DNA from 4 places in the Bradyrhizobium sp. Rc2d genome. Region 1 is predicted to be linked to each of the others. Evidence: riboswitches for the same ligand, from Rfam matches in the RefSeq annotation. Region 1 holds a riboswitch; each other region holds the start of a gene.
What was found. A riboswitch is a leader RNA that binds a small molecule or an ion and turns the genes downstream of it on or off. The one in region 1 is predicted to bind cobalamin.

Region 1 (4,006 bases):
GCGCCGCGATCTGACCGAGGACCACGCAAAGCTGGTCAAGCAGGTCGATGCCAGACAGATGACGGAGGCCCGCGGCACGCTGGAGCACATCGACGTGCTGCGCGACCAGTTCAATCAGAAGATCGATGCGATCCGCGCCGACATGCTGGCGCAGGTTTTCTTCAGCACGTCGCAGGTGATCAGCCACCAGCACCAGGCGATCATCGTATCGGGCATCGTGACCTTGCTCGCAGCGATCGTTGGATTTGCCTTTGCGCTCCTGGTGAGTGGCGGCATCACGCGCCCGGTGCGGCTGCTGCTCGCCGGCACCCGCGAGGTCGAGGCGGGCCGGTTCGACAAGCCCATTACCGTCTCCACCCAGGATGAGATCGGCGAGCTTGCCGCGGCCTTCAACCGCATGATCGAGCAGCTCCGGCACAACGAGCGCATCCGTGAGACCTTCGGCCGCTACATCGACCCGAAGGTGGTGCAGGGCCTGATTGACCGGCCGGAGGTCGCCATCGACGGCCAGCGCCGGGTCATGACCATCATGTTCTGCGACATGAGCGGCTTCACCTCGATGAGCGAGGGCGTGACCCCGCGCGGCCTCGTCAAGGTGATGAACCACTATTTCACGGTGATGTCCGGCCCCATCCGCAGCAATCGCGGCATCATCGACAAATATATCGGCGATGCCATCATGTGCTATTGGGGCCCGCCCTTCATCGAGGAGGACGAGCAGGCGATGCTCGCCGGCCTTGCCGCCATCGAGATGGCCGATCAGGTGCCCGCGCTCCAGAAGCAGCTGCCGGATCTGCTCGGCATCCGTGCCATGCCGGCGCTGTGCGATCTGCGCATCGGCATCGCCACCGGCGAGGTCCTGACCGGCAGCATCGGCTCCGAGCTGATGATGAGCTTTACCGTGATGGGTGACGCCGTGAACCTCGCCTCGCGGCTGGAGGCCGCCAACAAGGCCTACGGCACCCGCATCCTGATCTCGCAAGCAACGGCGGATGCGATCGGCTCACACCTCGAACTGCGCGAGATCGATCGGCTCGCGGTCGCGGGCCAGCGCGCACCGCAGGCCGTCTTCGAGGTGATGGGCAGGGCCGGCGCACTCACCGATGCGCAAGCGCGCCTGCGCACGCTCTATGCCGAAGGTCTCGATGCCTATCGCGCCGGGCATTTCGACGATGCCCGCGCCGCCTTCAACGCCGCGCTCGAAGCGGTCCCCGGCGACGGTCCCTCGCGCACGCTGCTCGGCCGCATCGCGCAGTTCGAGGTCAACCCACCGGACGAGGGTTGGGACGGCGCCTGGCGGCTGGAGCAGAAATAGCATTGCCTGCCGTCCGGCGTCGCCGAACGGAAAAAACGATTCTACTCCATAACGATGTTCGCCGTGACCTATTTCCCGGGCTTAGGCTCGACGCCCCTGAGGCGTCAGATGGGGACACGCCGATGACACACCTTGAGGACAGGCTCGAACGGTTCGAGACGCTCTCCGCCGAGTGCGAGCTGATCGCCAAGCTCGCCACCGACAGCACCAAGCGCGAGTTCTATCTGAAGCTCGCCGAGCAGTACCGCCAGCTGGCAGTGGATATGCGGCAGGCGATCGCGACCAGCGCTGCTGCTTGAGGCCGACTGCAATCCGTTCTTAACATTTGGCGCGCATTCTCAGACGCATGCGGGCGTCACTGATTGGCGATGGCTCGCGGTGGGAAGGCCGGGGCTCGTTGCGATGCAGCGCGCCTCGCGAGTGTCACTTGCCATGTTTGACGGGCAATCCCATGCGCCTCGTTGCAGTGATCATATTCGCGCTCATGACGGCGGCCTGCGATCAGGAGCAGGACATCACCGGCTCGACGTCGACCTGCCCGATGCGAAACTACAGCTACAATCCTCGCGACATGAACCAGTGCGTCAGCGCCTGCAAGTCATGCGATCACGGCACCACGGTCACCTGCACGACCTCCTGCACCCTCAAGGGGGCTCGCTGAGTTCTTGATGCGTGCGAAGGTCGGGAGCGACGCACCCAAAGTCGCTGACGACGCGCCAAAAGACAGGAGGCCGTCGGCGGTGCCCAGGCACCGGAACGATTCACTTGGATCAATCATTGAAGGAAGCGGGCAGGACGTGGAGTCCGATTGAATGGGTATGCTCGATCCCGGCCGCCTCCTGGTGTCGTGCTCGCATTGCGACGCTTGGCCGATGGCTGCCAACGTCAAACGTTCAACCTGGTCGGCATTCCCGCGTGAGGTCCGTTTCGTGTGTCGGCGCTGCCGCCGCGAGGAGACCGCGATCGTCTCTGCCTCCGGCGAACTGACGCCGATCAAGCGCATCGATGTTCCGCCACGCGACGTCGCCGTCGCTTGGGCGCAGGCCCAGCGCCCGCGAGGGCGGACGTAGCTGCTGGGCCGCTGCTTGCGGGACGCACCGGTAGCGGCGAGTTGTCGCTGCCAGATGCAACCGGCCGATTGACTCCCGGGCTGCACGACTCGTAAAAGATCCACGACGGTTCTCCTCACGGAGATCAAAAGGGAACGTGGTGCGAGATTTTCCCAACGCCGGGATCTTCTCAATGCCATGGCTGCCCCCGCAACTGTAAGCGGCGAATCTCTCGTCCTATGCCACTGGGAATCTCGGTCCTGGGAAGGCGACGGAGAGGTCACGACCCGCGAGCCAGGAGACCTGCCGTCAGCCGTGGTCACACGCGAAGATGTCGGTCGGGGAGTACAGACATTAGCTTCACCGGAGCGATCGATCGCTCCGTCGTGAAACCTCGTTCGCTGTGACGTGCCACTGACGTCCTGCCGAGGTTTTATTCGCATGTCTTCCGTTTCCGCCGCCGTCCGGTGCCGTCGCACGGCCTGGCTGGCGTCCAGCTTCATCATTCCCGTTGTTGTCCTCAATATGAGGGGCGCCCGCGCCCAGACTGCCGCCGAGCAGTTGCCACCGGTCGAAGTGACCAGGCCCGACGATCAGAACCGCACGCGTGCCAGGGCGAGCAGCGATGGCGACACGGGGAGGCGCCGGGCGATGCCGAACGGCGCGCCGACAGGGGCCGGCTCGTCCGGCTCTGGCGGCGAGGCGGCCAGCAACAATGGAGGCATCGTCGGCGCCGCCACGAGCGTCATCACGGCCGCCGACATCGCCCATGCGCCGTCGCAGACGCTTGCCGAGATCATCTCGACGCAAGTACCGGGCGCCCAGATCACGACGTTCTATGGCGGTCCGATCGGCGCCAAGACCAGTGTCGACCTGCGCGGCTTCGGCGCGTTCGCAACCGCCAACACGCTGGTGCTGGTCAACGGACGACGGCTGAACGACATCGACATGGCGCAGGTGGACCTTGCTACCATCCCGCTCAATTCCATCGAGCGTATCGAGATCACGCGCGGCAATTCCGGTGCGGTGCTCTATGGGGACAATGCGGTCGGCGGCGTCATCAACATCATCACCAAGAACGGCGTCGGCAGACCGCCCATGGCCGCGCGCATCGAGGCCGGCTTCGGCTCGTTCAACACCAGGCTCGGCAACGTCTCGACATCGCTCAATTCCGGTCCGTGGTCGACCTCGTTTTACGGCAATACCGTCAAGACCGATGGCTATCGCGACAACAATCGCTATTCCCAGGAGAACGGTGTCGGCAATCTGAACTACACGACGCCGGGGTTGACTGCTTTCCTGACCGTGACCGGCGACAATCAGGAACTGCGACTGCCGGGCGGCCGCACCGTCGATCCCTCGATCGGCCTCGATGAGCTCGCGACCAACCGGCGAGCGACCAGCACGCCCTTCAACTATGCCAACCAGCAAGGTTTTGGCGCGACAGCGGGTTTCACAAAAACCCTGGTGAACGGCGTCGATCTCATCGTCGACGGCGGCATGCGCGACAAGAGGCAGCAGAGTGCATTCTTCTCCAGTCCGACGCCGGTGCCCGCCTTCTTCACCTCGACCTATGTCGACGCCGATCTGACGACGTGGTCGATCACGCCGCGGCTCAGCGTGAAGAGCCTTCTGCTCGGAA
Region 2 (4,006 bases), on a different contig from region 1:
CATTTCATCGGCGCAGGCCCTGGCGCTGCCGACCTCCTGACGTTGCGCGGACGCGATCTGATCGCGGCCTCTCCGGTCTGTCTCTATGCCGGCTCGCTGGTGCCGGAGGGCGTGCTGGCGCATTGCCCGCCCGGCGCGCGGATCGTCAACACCGCGCCGCTGTCGCTGGACGAGATCATCGCGGAGATCGTTGCCGCGCATGCGGTCGGCAAAGATATCGCGCGGCTGCATTCCGGCGACCTCTCGATCTGGTCGGCGATGGGCGAACAGCTCCGCCGCCTGCGCGCGCTCGGCATTCCCTATTCGGTGACGCCGGGCGTTCCGTCGTTCTCGGCTGCTGCCGCTGCGTTAGAAACCGAGCTGACGCTGCCTGGTCTCGCTCAGACCGTGGTGCTGACGCGCACGCCGGGCCGTGCCAGCGCGATGCCTGAGGGCGAGAAGCTTGCGGCGTTCGCTGCCACCGGCGCGGTGCTCGCGATCCACCTGTCGATCCATCTGCTTGATAAGGTCATCGCCGAGCTCACGCCGCATTACGGCGCGGACTGTCCGGTCGCCATCGTATGGCGCGCGAGCTGGCCGGACCAGCGCATCGTGCGCGCCACGCTCGCAACGCTCGATGCGGCCGTGGGCGGCGAAATGGAGCGGACCGCGCTGATCCTGGTCGGCAGGACGCTTGGCGCCGCGGATTTTGACGAGAGCCGCCTCTATGCCGCCGATTACGACCGCCGCTATCGGCCGGTCGGCGCCGAGCCGCGCTTTCCGGAGGCGTCGTGATGGCGGCAGGCCTCGTCATCTCCGCACCTGCCTCCGGCGTCGGCAAGACCACGCTGACGCTGGCGCTCGCGCGCCACTGGCGCAATCGCGGATTGAATGTGCAGTGCTTCAAGAGCGGGCCCGACTATATCGATCCCGCCTTCCACGCCGTGGCCACGGGACGCGCCTCCGTCAATGTCGATAGCTGGGCGATGGACCGCGCAGGAATCGCGCATCTCGTCAGCAGCGGCGCGAATGCCGATGTCGTGCTCGCCGAGGGTTCGATGGGCCTGTTCGACGGTGTCGCCGCACGCGGCGTCTCCGGCACTGGTGCGACCGCCGACATCGCGGAGATGCTGGGCTGGCCGGTGCTGCTGGTGATCGATCCCTCGGGCCAAGCGCAGACCGCGGCGGCGATTGCCGCAGGTCTCCGTGATTATCGCGCCGGGGTGCATCTTGCCGGCGTCGTGCTCAATCGCGTCGCCAGCCAGCGCCACGAAGCTCTCGTGCGGCGCGCGCTGAACGATGCCGGCATCGCCGTGTTCGGCGCGCTGCCGCGCCATGCCGAGATCAGCCTGCCGAAGCGCCATCTCGGCCTGGTGCAGGCCGAGGAGCAGGCCGAGATCGACAAGCTGATCGACGAGGCCGCGCGCTTCGTTGCCGAGCATGTTGATCTCGAGGGGGTGCTGCGAGCGGCAGCCAGCTGGTCGCCGCAACCCGCGGCGAGCGGCCTGAACGTGACGCCGCCTGGCCAACGCATCGCGCTGGCCCGCGATGCGGCGTTCTCTTTCATCTATCCGCATATGCTGGAAGCTTGGCGCGCGGCCGGCGCCGAGATCTCGACATTCTCGCCGCTGGCCGATGAAGCGCCTGACGCAAGCGCCGATGTCTGCTGGCTGCCCGGCGGCTATCCCGAGCTTCATGCTGGCAAGATTGCGGCCAATGCACGCTTTCGCAGCGGCCTGCGCACCTTTGCCGAAACGCGTCCGGTGCACGGCGAATGCGGAGGCTATATGGTGTTGGGAATCGCTTTGACCGACGCCGACGGCGTGCGCCATGAGATGGCGGGGTTGCTCGGCCTGGAGACCAGCTTTGCCAAGCGCCGCATGCATCTGGGCTATCGTCTCGCCGAACTGGCCGCACCGATGCCGGGGCATCAGGTCGGCGCACGCCTGCGCGGCCACGAGTTCCATTATTCGACGATCATCGCCCAGCCCGACACGCCGCTGGCCATGGTTCACGATGCAACCGGCACGGTCATTGCCGAGACCGGCTCGCGGCGGGGCCAAGCCACCGGCACGTTCTTCCATCTGATCGCGGAGGACCGGTGAGCGGTTTTGTTTCTTTCGTCTCCGCCGGCCCCGGCGACCCAGAACTCCTCACGGTGAAGGGGACTGCGCGGCTGCGTGAGGCCGACGTCGTGCTCTATGATGATCTTGCCTCCGGCGCGATCCTCGATCTCGCTCGTCCCGGCGCCAATCTCGTCGCTGTGGGGAAACGGGCAGGGCGGCCCTCGACCAAGCAGCACCATGTCAACCGCCTGCTCGTCGATTATGCCGCAACCGGCGCGCGGGTGGTGCGGCTGAAGTCGGGCGACGCCGGAATTTTCGGCCGGCTCGAGGAGGAGCTGGAGACGCTGCGCGAGGCCGGCATCGGCTACGAGATCATTCCCGGCGTCACATCCGCCTGCGTTGCTGCCGCGCAAGCCGGCATCCCCCTGACCCGGCGCCACACCTCGCGGCGGGTGCAGTTCGTGACCGGGGCCGACGTCACCGGCGAACTGCCGCCTAACCTGAATTGGGCGGCGCTGGCAGATCCCGAGGCAACCACCGTGGTTTATATGGGCCGGCGCACCTTTCCGGCGCTTGCCGCAAAATTGATCGACCATGGCCTCGCCGCAGATACGCCGGCGCTGTTTGCGGAATCACTCGGCCGTTCCGACGAGCGGCTGGTCCGCACCACGATTGCCGAGCTCGCCGAGCAGCTTGCGCGGGGCGGCGCCGCCTCGACGGCCGCCGTCATCCTGTTCGGGGCCCTGGCGGGAGACGATCCGTCATGATGGCCGCCGTCGCCCTTCGCCACTTGACGCCCGGCTCGCGAAAGAGGCACACAGGAGAGGCATGGTGCTCGACGCGGCGCAAAGCGCCGGAGCATAATCGGGAATGGGGATGGGCGGACCCAATTGCGGCGTCCAAAACCCCAGCCGCCCCCGCGACTGTAAGCGGTGAGGGGCTCCGATCAGCCACTGGGCCGCAAGGTCCGGGAAGGCCGGAGAACCCCAGTGAGCCGCGAGCCAGGAGACCGGCCCTGCACGATTTGAGGCCAAGGCCGTCGGGTGTGACGGCAGGAAGGATCTGAACCATGCATATCGAACCAGGGATCGTCACGGGCGCCAAGCTCGTGTTGAGTTACGCAACCGGCATCGCCGCAGGCGGCGTTGCCTTGAAACTCGCGGTCGAGACCGTGCGCGAGCAGGGCATCGGCTCGTTCGCGACGCGCACGCTCGCCACCACCGGCCTCGTCTTCACCTTCTTCCAGGTGCTGCCGCACTTCCCGGTCGGCGTCTCCGAGGTGCACTTCATCCTGGGCTCGACCTTGTTTCTGCTGTTCGGTGCTGCGCCCGCCGCCTTCGGCCTTGCGTTCGGTCTGCTGCTCCAGGGCGTCTTCTTCGTGCCAACCGACCTGCCGCAATACGGCATGAACGTCACCACGCTTCTGGTGCCGCTGTTCGCGATCCAGGCGCTGGCGACGCGGATCATTCCGCGCAACACGGCTTACGTCGATCTGCAATACCGCCAGGCGCTGGCGCTCTCGACCGCCTATCAGTCCGGCATCGTCGCCTGGGTGGCGTTCTGGGCGCTGTATGGCTCCGGCTTCGGCGCGACCAATCTCGCCAACATCGCGACGTTTGCGGCATCCTATGCGCTGGTCATCGTGATCGAGCCGCTCGCCGATCTCGCCGTGCTGGCGCTGGCGAAGTCGCTGCGTGGCGTCACCGCGCCCGGCCTCGTCACGCCGCGCCTGCATAACGCCGCTTAAGAGACAAGCGAAGGGCGGCCGGCGCGGCCGCCCTTCGCGCTCGCGATGCTCACGCTCTCCCTGATAGGCATCGGTTGCGGCGATCCCGGGCAGCTCACGCGCGCCGCGATCCAAGCCATCAACGCCGCCGATCTCGTCCTGATCCCGCGCAAGGGGACGGCGAAATCCGATCTTGCGGATCTGCGGCGGACGATCTGCGCGGACGTGCTCACCA
Region 3 (4,006 bases), on a different contig from region 1:
GACAGGGCCGCCGGTGTCGCAGAGCACCTTGAGCCGGCGCAGCGTCGAGACCGGCAAGGTCGAATACGCGTCCAGCCGCGTATCGTCACGGCCGTCGGCGGGCAGCACGGCCAGCACGATGTCGTGGTCCTTCGCCAGTTGCTGAAGAGCAGCCAACCCATACGGCCAATAGGACTCACCGCCAATCAACCGCACCAGGATGCCGCGCGCATGGGAGAGCGTGCGCTCGATATAGGTGTCGACCGAAAGCGGATGACGCAGCTCCGCAAGATTGGCGAGCCGCAGCGACGGCAGGCTGTCGCGGCCGCGCCGCCAGCCGGCCGCGAACGCGGCAAGGTCAGAATCCGAATATGAGAGCACCACGAGATCGGCCGGGTCCTGGCCGATGTCCCTTGGCGTCGCGGTCTCCTCGAGACCGCGGCTCTCGCGGAAAACGACGTGCATCAGATGCCAGATCCTGAAAGACCAAGTCCTGACCTGATCGCGGCCTCGTCGATATCACCGTGCTCGCCAATCACGACGAGCTTTGATTGCCGTACGCCGGCAGCCCAGGGCTTGTCGAACTGGTGGCGCACACGCTCGCCGACCGCTTGCAGCAAAAGGCGCATCGGCTTGCCCGCGACCGCGATATAGCCTTTCGCGCGCAGCACGTTCTGCTCGCGCGCCAGGCGCTGGATGGCGGCGACCAGCGCATCGACATTAGACACTTCCGGAAGATCGATCACGACCGAGGCAAAATCGTCGTGCTCATGCTCCTCCTCGCCGTCATGATGCGAGGGGCGCGCGGCAAGATCGTTTTCGGCGGCAGCGCCGAGACCGAGGATGACGCGCGCATCGATCGCGCCGTCGGTGACGGGCAACATCGGCACGCGGCGCGGCATCTCGGCGGTGATCGCGGCCTTGGCGGCTTCGATACCCGCGGCGCCCGCAAGATCGGCCTTGGTCAACAGCACGATGTCAGCACAGGCGATCTGGTCCTCGAACACTTCCGACAGCGGCGTCTCATGATCGAGGTTTTCGTCGGCTGCGCGCTGCGCTTCGACCGCAGCGGGATCCGGCGCGAAGCGGCCAGCAGCGACGGCTTCGGCATCGGCCAGCGCGATCACACCGTCGACCGTAATGCGCGAGCGGATCTCCGGCCAATCGAATGCCTTCAGCAGCGGTTTTGGCAGCGCCAGGCCCGAGGTCTCGATCAGGATGTGATCGGGCCGCACTGGGCGCGCCAAGAGCTGCTCCATGGTCGGAATGAAATCGTCGGCGACGGTGCAGCAGATGCAGCCATTGGCGAGCTCGACGATGTTTTCCTCCGGGCAGTTGACATCGGCGCACGACTTCAGGATCTCGCCATCGACACCCTCGCTGCCGAACTCGTTGACGAGCACGGCGAGCTTCTTGCCGCCCGCATTGGCAAGCAGATGCTGGATCAGCGTCGTCTTGCCGGAGCCGAGAAAACCGGTGACCACCGTGACCGGGACTTTTGCGAGCGAATTCATTCGGCGGCCTCCGGCACGACGGCAATGGGGGGAATGCGCGCAAGCGACTGCTTGCGGAATATTTCCGGCCGGCTGCGCCAGGGCACGAGGCCATCAGGCGCGGCCGCATAGGCCGCAGCGCCCGCGATCACGTCGCGCGCGTTCGCATCCGACAGGCGGCCATAGACATAGGACCAGCGCCCGGGTGCGCTGAGCGCGACCGAGCAGCCCTGGCTGCAGGCCGACAGGCATTCGACGGGAACTACGCTCACGCCGTCGGGCACGCCGGCGTCCAGGATCGCACCGTGCAACCGCTTGCCTGGCGTGACGTCGCCCTCGCCAAGCGTCTCGCCGGCACGGCAGGTAATGCAGACGTGAAGTGTGACCGTCATCGCCTCTTCCAGAATAAACAGCGGGAAGCGAAGAGGCGCACGAACCACTTTCCAGGGGCCCGTTTCCCCGTCGCGGAACACCCCGTCCGCCGGTCCAAAATCGTCCGCGCTGGCAGGTCTCCCGGCTTGCGGAGCAGGGCCTTGCCCTTCGATCCCCGCCTTCCCGATCCCGTCAGGGGTCAGTGGCTTCGGGCATCTCTCCGGTCACGGTCGCGGGGGCGGCTGCATTTTGGACCCAAATCTTGCCGATTCGGACCCTATCGCATTCCCTCTTCGCCTGTCATAGGACAGGAACCAACGCCGGCCCACCATTTGCCGCTGGCCGCCACTTGTCAAGCCGAAGGACTGGTACGATGACGCCTGAACCAGAGACCCAAACGGGCGAGCAAACCGACGCCCGCCACGCTGCAAAAATGGCGAAGAAGAAGGCCGCCCGCGACAAGATCATGGCGACCAAGAGCGGCGAAAAAGGCCTCATTATCGTCCACACCGGCGCCGGCAAGGGCAAGTCGTCCTCCGCCTTCGGCATGATCGTCCGCTGCGTCGCCCACGGCTTCCCCTGCGCAGTGGTGCAGTTCATCAAGGGCGCCTGGGATACCGGCGAGCGGCGCCTGCTCACCGGCCATTTCGGCGATCTCTGCCAGTTCCACGCGATGGGCGAGGGTTTCACCTGGGAGACGCAGGACCGCGCCCGCGACGTCGCCGCCGCGCGCGCCGGCTGGGAGAAGGCCAAGGAGCTGATATCAGATTCCAATCTGCGCATGGTCGTGCTCGACGAGATCAACATCGCGTTGCGCTACGACTATCTCGATATCGCCGAGGTCGTCGAATTCCTCACCACGCAGAAGCCGCCGATGACGCACGTCGTGCTCACCGGGCGAAACGCCAAGGACGAGCTGATCGAGATCGCCGACCTCGTCACCGAGATGACGCTGGTCAAGCATCCCTTCCGCTCCGGCATCAAGGCGCAAGCCGGCGTCGAATTCTGAGACGATCTCGCTATGGCGCGCGCGCTGATGATCCAAGGGGCCGGCTCGGACGTGGGCAAGTCGCTCATCGTCGCCGGCCTGGCGCGCGCCTTCACGCGACGTGGCCTGCGCGTGCTGCCGTTCAAGCCGCAGAACATGTCGAACAATGCGGCCGTCACCGTCGATGGCGGCGAGATCGGCCGTGCCCAGGCGCTGCAGGCGCTCGCCGCCGGCGTCGAGCCGCACACCGACATGAACCCGGTGCTGCTCAAGCCGGAGACCGATGCCGGTGCGCAGGTTATCGTCCACGGCAAGCGCATCGCAACCGCCCGTGCGCGTGACTATGCGGCGATGAAGCCCTCGCTGATGGGTGCCGTGCTGGAGAGTTTCGAGCGGCTGAAGGAACGCGCCGATCTCGTGCTGGTCGAAGGCGCCGGCAGCCCGGCCGAGGTGAACCTGCGCAAGGCCGACATCGCCAACATGGGCTTTGCGCGCAAGGCCGACGTGCCCGTCGTGCTGGTCGGCGACATCGACCGCGGCGGCGTCATCGCCCAACTCGTCGGTATCAAGACGGTGATCGACCCCGATGATGCCGCGATGATCCAGGGCTTTGTCATCAACAAGTTTCGCGGCGATCCCACGCTGTTCGACGACGGCTACAGGCTGATCGAAGCGAAGACTGCGTGGCGCGGCCTCGGCGTGCTGCCCTGGTTCGCGCGCGCCGGCGAGCTGCCGGCTGAGGATGCGCTGGGCCTGCGCGATGCGCGCAAGCCCGGCCAGTGCAAGATCGCCTGTCTCGCGTTATCGCGGATCGCCAATTTCGACGATCTCGATCCGCTCAAGCTCGAAGCCGGCGTCGATCTCGTGATGGTGCGTCCCGGCGAAGCGATCCCCGGTGACGTGCGTCTCGTCATCATTCCCGGCTCAAAATCCACCCGCGGCGATCTCGCCTTCCTGCGCGCGCAGGGCTGGGACGTCGATCTGCTCGCACATCACCGCCGGGGCGGCCATGTGCTCGGCCTCTGCGGCGGCTATCAGATGCTCGGGCATAGAGTTGCTGATCCCGATGGCATCGAGGGACATGCGGGCGACACGCCGGGCCTCGGGCTGCTGGACGTGACAACGGTGATGAGCCCGGAGAAGACACTGACGCGTGTCGCGGCCGTGCACGCCG
Region 4 (4,006 bases), on a different contig from region 1:
GGCGGCGCCGCGATCTCGGTGCTGGCGCGCGAGCTTGGCTCCAGCCTGGAGGTGGTCGACGCCGGCACGTTGGCGCAGGAGGAGATGGCGGGAATCGTCACCGACAAGCCGCGCCGCGGCACGCGCGACTTCAGCGTGGAAGCTGCGCTCGAACCTGCGGAACTGGCATTCGCGTTTGAGGCCGGTCAGCGCGCGGTTGCGCGCGCAGCAGCCAATCAGCCCGATCTGCTGATCTTCGGCGAGATGGGCATCGGCAATACCACGACCTCGGCAGCGATCGCGGCGAGCCTGCTCGGCGTCAGCGCCGAGGAGATCGCCGGCAGCGGCACCGGCATCGATGCGGCCGGACGGGCGCACAAGGCGCGGGTGATCGATGCCGCGATCGCGCGCCATGGCATTGCGAGGGCTTCGCCTGAAAACATCCTGTGTGCCGTCGGCGGTCTCGAAATCGCGGCGATCTCAGGCGCGATCATCGCGGCTGCGCAACGCCGCATCCCTGTATTGATCGACGGCTTCATCGTGTCAGTGGCGGCGCTGGCGGCGGTGCGGATCAACCCGTCGTGCCGGCCGTTCCTGCTGCCGTCGCATCAATCGGCAGAGCAGGGGCATCGGCTGGTGCTGCGTGCGCTGAACGTGCAGCCGCTGATCAGCCTCGATCTCAGGCTTGGGGAGGGATCGGGCGCCGCGATCGCGCTGCCGCTGGTGCGGTTGGCTTGCGCGCTCCACAACGGCATGGCGACGTTTGCGCAGGCCAATGTACCGGATCGCCCGGCCTGACCCGGCTCAGGCCAACCGCTGATTGACGGAAACGACGCGCCACCCGGTGGCGAGCCGGTCGATCCGGGTGAGCGACAGCGGATCGATCACGAACCGCAAGGCGGCTTGCGGTGTCAGATCCAGCGCGATGCAGAGCGCAGCGCGGACCGTGCCGGAATGCACGACGAGCGCTGCCGAGCCCGCGCCGATCCGCGAGAGTCCCAGCCGGACGCGCGCGACCTGGTCCTCAAAGCTCTCGCCGCCCGGCGGACGGCCGCGCGCCGGATCGCTCCAGAACTGTGCATAAGCCTCGTCGCCAGCCGCGCCGATGTCGTCATGCCGACGGCCGGTCCATGCGCCAAAATCCTGTTCACTGAATTCGGGCATCAGCTCGGGCGCGAGTCCCAGCGCCTGCGCGGTCTCGACCGTGCGCCGCGACGGACTGGCATAGCTCGCTGCGCCTCGCGGCAGGTGCTGCCGCAGCGCCTGCAGTGGCGCGCGATCGCCGAGATTGGCCGGCGCGTCAGCCGCATGGATCGTCCCTTTGATGCCGTCGACCGGTGCATGCCGTATCAGCCAGAGGAAGGTCTCGCCTTCCATGCTCATCTCCGAGGAAGTTGGTTGCTGTGGCAATAACGCCGCAGCTTGCACATTGACTCTGTCTTGATCGTAATCCTAGATGGCTTCGACGGTTTCCCCGAGAGGGGATGAAAAGGGAATGCGGTGCGGGGAATTTGTCCCCAATGCCGCGGCTGCCCCCGCAACTGTAAGCGGTGAATCCTTCGTCAGAAGCCACTGGGTCCTCGGTCCCGGGAAGGCGACGAAGCGGTCACGACCCGCGAGCCAGGAGACCTGCCGTCAGCCGTGGTCACACGCGAAGATGTCGGTCGGGGAGTACAGACATTCGGCTTCATCGGACGGCTGACAAGCCCAGGGTGAGACCTCGTTCGCTGTGACGTGCCACTGACGTCATACCGAGGTTTCGAACCGTGTCTTCCATCCGCATTGTACGACCGCGCCGTTTCCTGCTTGCCTCCGCAGCTCTTACGTCACTAGCCGCCGCCGATGTATCTGCCGCGCTGGCGCAGCAGGCCCGCGAACCCCTGCCGCCGGTCGAGGTGTCGCCGGCGCAATCCCGCAAGCAGGCCAAGCCGGCGGGCCGCGAGGCGCAGAGCGCCCGCCGTGCAGCTGCACGCAGACCGGCAGCCGCATCCGCAGCGCCCAAGCCTGTCGTGCCGGCCGCCGCGGCAGCGACGCCGCTCAACAGCAATGCCGTGGCCGAAAGCGCCTCGCGGCTCGGCCTCACCGTGCGCGAGACGCCGGCGACCGTCGAGGTGATCTCGGCGGCGACGATGCGCGAGCAGGGCTATCGTACCGTATCGGAGGTGGCACAGGGCGCAGTCGGTGTCACCTCCGGCGACAACCCGGCTGAACCTTCGGCCTTCTCCATGCGCGGCTTCACCAACAGCCAGATCAACACGCTCTACAACGGCATCAAGATCGGTCCGCAGAACATGACCTCGCGGATCGCGGATACCGCCAATCTCGAGGCGGTGGAATTCCTGAAAGGTCCGGCTTCGCTGATCTCGGGCGAGGGCGCCGCCGGCGGCGCCATCAATTTCGTCACCAAGCAGCCGCACACCGGACCGATTCGGAACGAGGCTGATTTTTCCTGGGATTCCCTGAACTCGTTCCGCGTTCACTATGGTTCGGGCGGCAGCACCAACGTGCAGGGGCTGGACTACCGCTTTGACATCAGCCGTTCCACGCTCAACGGCTTTGCCGACGATACCAATATCAAGACGTTCGACACGTCCGGCCAGCTCAACTACCGCATCTCCGACAGTCTCAAGATCTGGGGTGCAATCGAATACAGAGAGGATCGCTCGAAGGCATATTGGGGTGCGCCGCTGGTGCCGATCGCCTTCAGCGGCTCGCATGCCACGAGCGGCATCGTCTCCGGCAATTACGTCTCGAACTACAACGGAACCAATCTCGGTGCCGTCACCATCGATGATCGTACCTTCAACACCAATTACAACGTCCTCGACAACCGCAACGTCGCCCAGGAGGTCTGGCTGCGCGGCGGCTTCGAGCTGAAGCTCGCGCCCGATTTGACGCTGAAAAGCCAAGCCTATGGCTATGGTGCAGAACGGACCTGGTTCAACAACGAGATCGAGGCGTTCAATTCCACAACGAACATGGTCGATCGTGAACGCTTCTATGTCGCGCACAGCCAGCGGCTGGTGGGCAACGTCACCGACCTGATCTGGGATGCGAACATCGCTGGCTTCGACAACCGGCTAGTCACGACTCTCTCGTCAAGCTATCTCGATTTCGTCAGGCCGGGCGCGGCGAACTTCCCTGGCGATTCCGTTTCGCTCGTCGATCCCAACCGCGGCTTTTACGGCCCGCTCACGATCCAGCAGCAAACCGCGCGCATCGACAACGAGGCGCTGTCATTCGAGGACCGGCTGAAGCTAACACGTACCTTCGCGCTGGTTGGTGGCCTCCGCGTCGAGCATATCGGGCTCGACCGCAACTCGACCGATAAGAACGGCCTGGAGAAGGCTGGCTTCCCGTTCACGAAAGACTGGGCGCCGGTGACGGGGCGCATCGGCTACACCTGGGAGACCGTGCCTGGCCTGACCTTCTTCAGCCAGTACGCCACCGGCGCAGACATCTCCGCCAACAACATCTTTCTGCTCGGGCCGACCCAGCCGCTCGACCTGACCACCGCGCGCACCTTTGAGACCGGCGTCAAGCACCTGTTCTGGGACAACCGGGCGGAGTGGTCGTTTTCCGCCTACGACATCGTGCGCAAGAACGTCTATGCCGCAGCCGGCGGCATGCAGCTCAACATCGCCGGACGGCAGGAGTCGAAGGGCGTGGAGCTCGCGGGGGCCGTGCGCCCGATCGACCCCCTGCGTCTCTGGGGCAACATCGCCTATGTCGATGCGCGCTACGCCGACTACAACTTTGTCGGCGGCTCGTTCTCTGGCAATGCGCCGCCGAACGTGCCGTGCATCGTGGCCAACGCCGGCGCATCCTGGCGCTTCTTCACGCCCTGGCCGGTGGAGCTCGGCATCACCGGCCGCCATGTCGGCGACCGTTACAACACGGACGCCAACGTCGTGACGATGAAGGCCTATACCGTCGCCGACGTCTATGCCTTCGTCGACATCCCCAAGACGATGTTCAGTGCGGTCGACCAGGCGCGCCTGACCTTCCGCGTCCGCAACATCACCGA

Region 2: linked by a shared signal. The riboswitch ahead of BLV07_RS17355 (energy-coupling factor ABC transporter permease) and the one ahead of BLV07_RS12825 (TonB-dependent receptor) in region 1 are both predicted to bind cobalamin.
Region 3: linked by a shared signal. The riboswitch ahead of BLV07_RS17420 (DUF1636 family protein) and the one ahead of BLV07_RS12825 (TonB-dependent receptor) in region 1 are both predicted to bind cobalamin.
Region 4: linked by a shared signal. The riboswitch ahead of BLV07_RS47585 (TonB-dependent receptor) and the one ahead of BLV07_RS12825 (TonB-dependent receptor) in region 1 are both predicted to bind cobalamin.

The regions. Positions count from the first base shown of each region.
Region 1 is NZ_FNCU01000008.1:45,716-49,721, reverse strand. It holds gene BLV07_RS12840 (adenylate/guanylate cyclase domain-containing protein) at 1-1,315, shown strand, start outside; gene BLV07_RS47480 (hypothetical protein) at 1,438-1,614, shown strand; gene BLV07_RS12835 (hypothetical protein) at 1,767-1,976, shown strand; gene BLV07_RS12830 (hypothetical protein) at 2,128-2,385, shown strand; cobalamin riboswitch at 2,475-2,689, shown strand; gene BLV07_RS12825 (TonB-dependent receptor) at 2,806-4,006, shown strand, end outside.
Region 2 is NZ_FNCU01000012.1:184,321-188,326, reverse strand. It holds gene cobM (precorrin-4 C(11)-methyltransferase) at 1-774, shown strand, start outside; gene BLV07_RS17365 (cobyrinic acid a,c-diamide synthase CobB) at 774-2,084, shown strand; gene cobA (uroporphyrinogen-III C-methyltransferase) at 2,081-2,812, shown strand; cobalamin riboswitch at 2,858-3,077, shown strand; gene BLV07_RS17355 (energy-coupling factor ABC transporter permease) at 3,115-3,792, shown strand; gene cobF (precorrin-6A synthase (deacetylating)) at 3,838-4,006, shown strand, end outside.
Region 3 is NZ_FNCU01000012.1:196,658-200,663, forward strand. It holds gene cobN (cobaltochelatase subunit CobN) at 1-444, opposite strand, end outside; gene cobW (cobalamin biosynthesis protein CobW) at 444-1,493, opposite strand; gene BLV07_RS17420 (DUF1636 family protein) at 1,490-1,864, opposite strand; cobalamin riboswitch at 1,959-2,178, opposite strand; gene cobO (cob(I)yrinic acid a,c-diamide adenosyltransferase) at 2,218-2,853, shown strand; gene BLV07_RS17430 (cobyric acid synthase) at 2,866-4,006, shown strand, end outside.
Region 4 is NZ_FNCU01000012.1:179,448-183,453, reverse strand. It holds gene cobT (nicotinate-nucleotide--dimethylbenzimidazole phosphoribosyltransferase) at 1-777, shown strand, start outside; gene BLV07_RS17340 (histidine phosphatase family protein) at 784-1,356, opposite strand; cobalamin riboswitch at 1,429-1,630, shown strand; gene BLV07_RS47585 (TonB-dependent receptor) at 1,746-4,006, shown strand, end outside.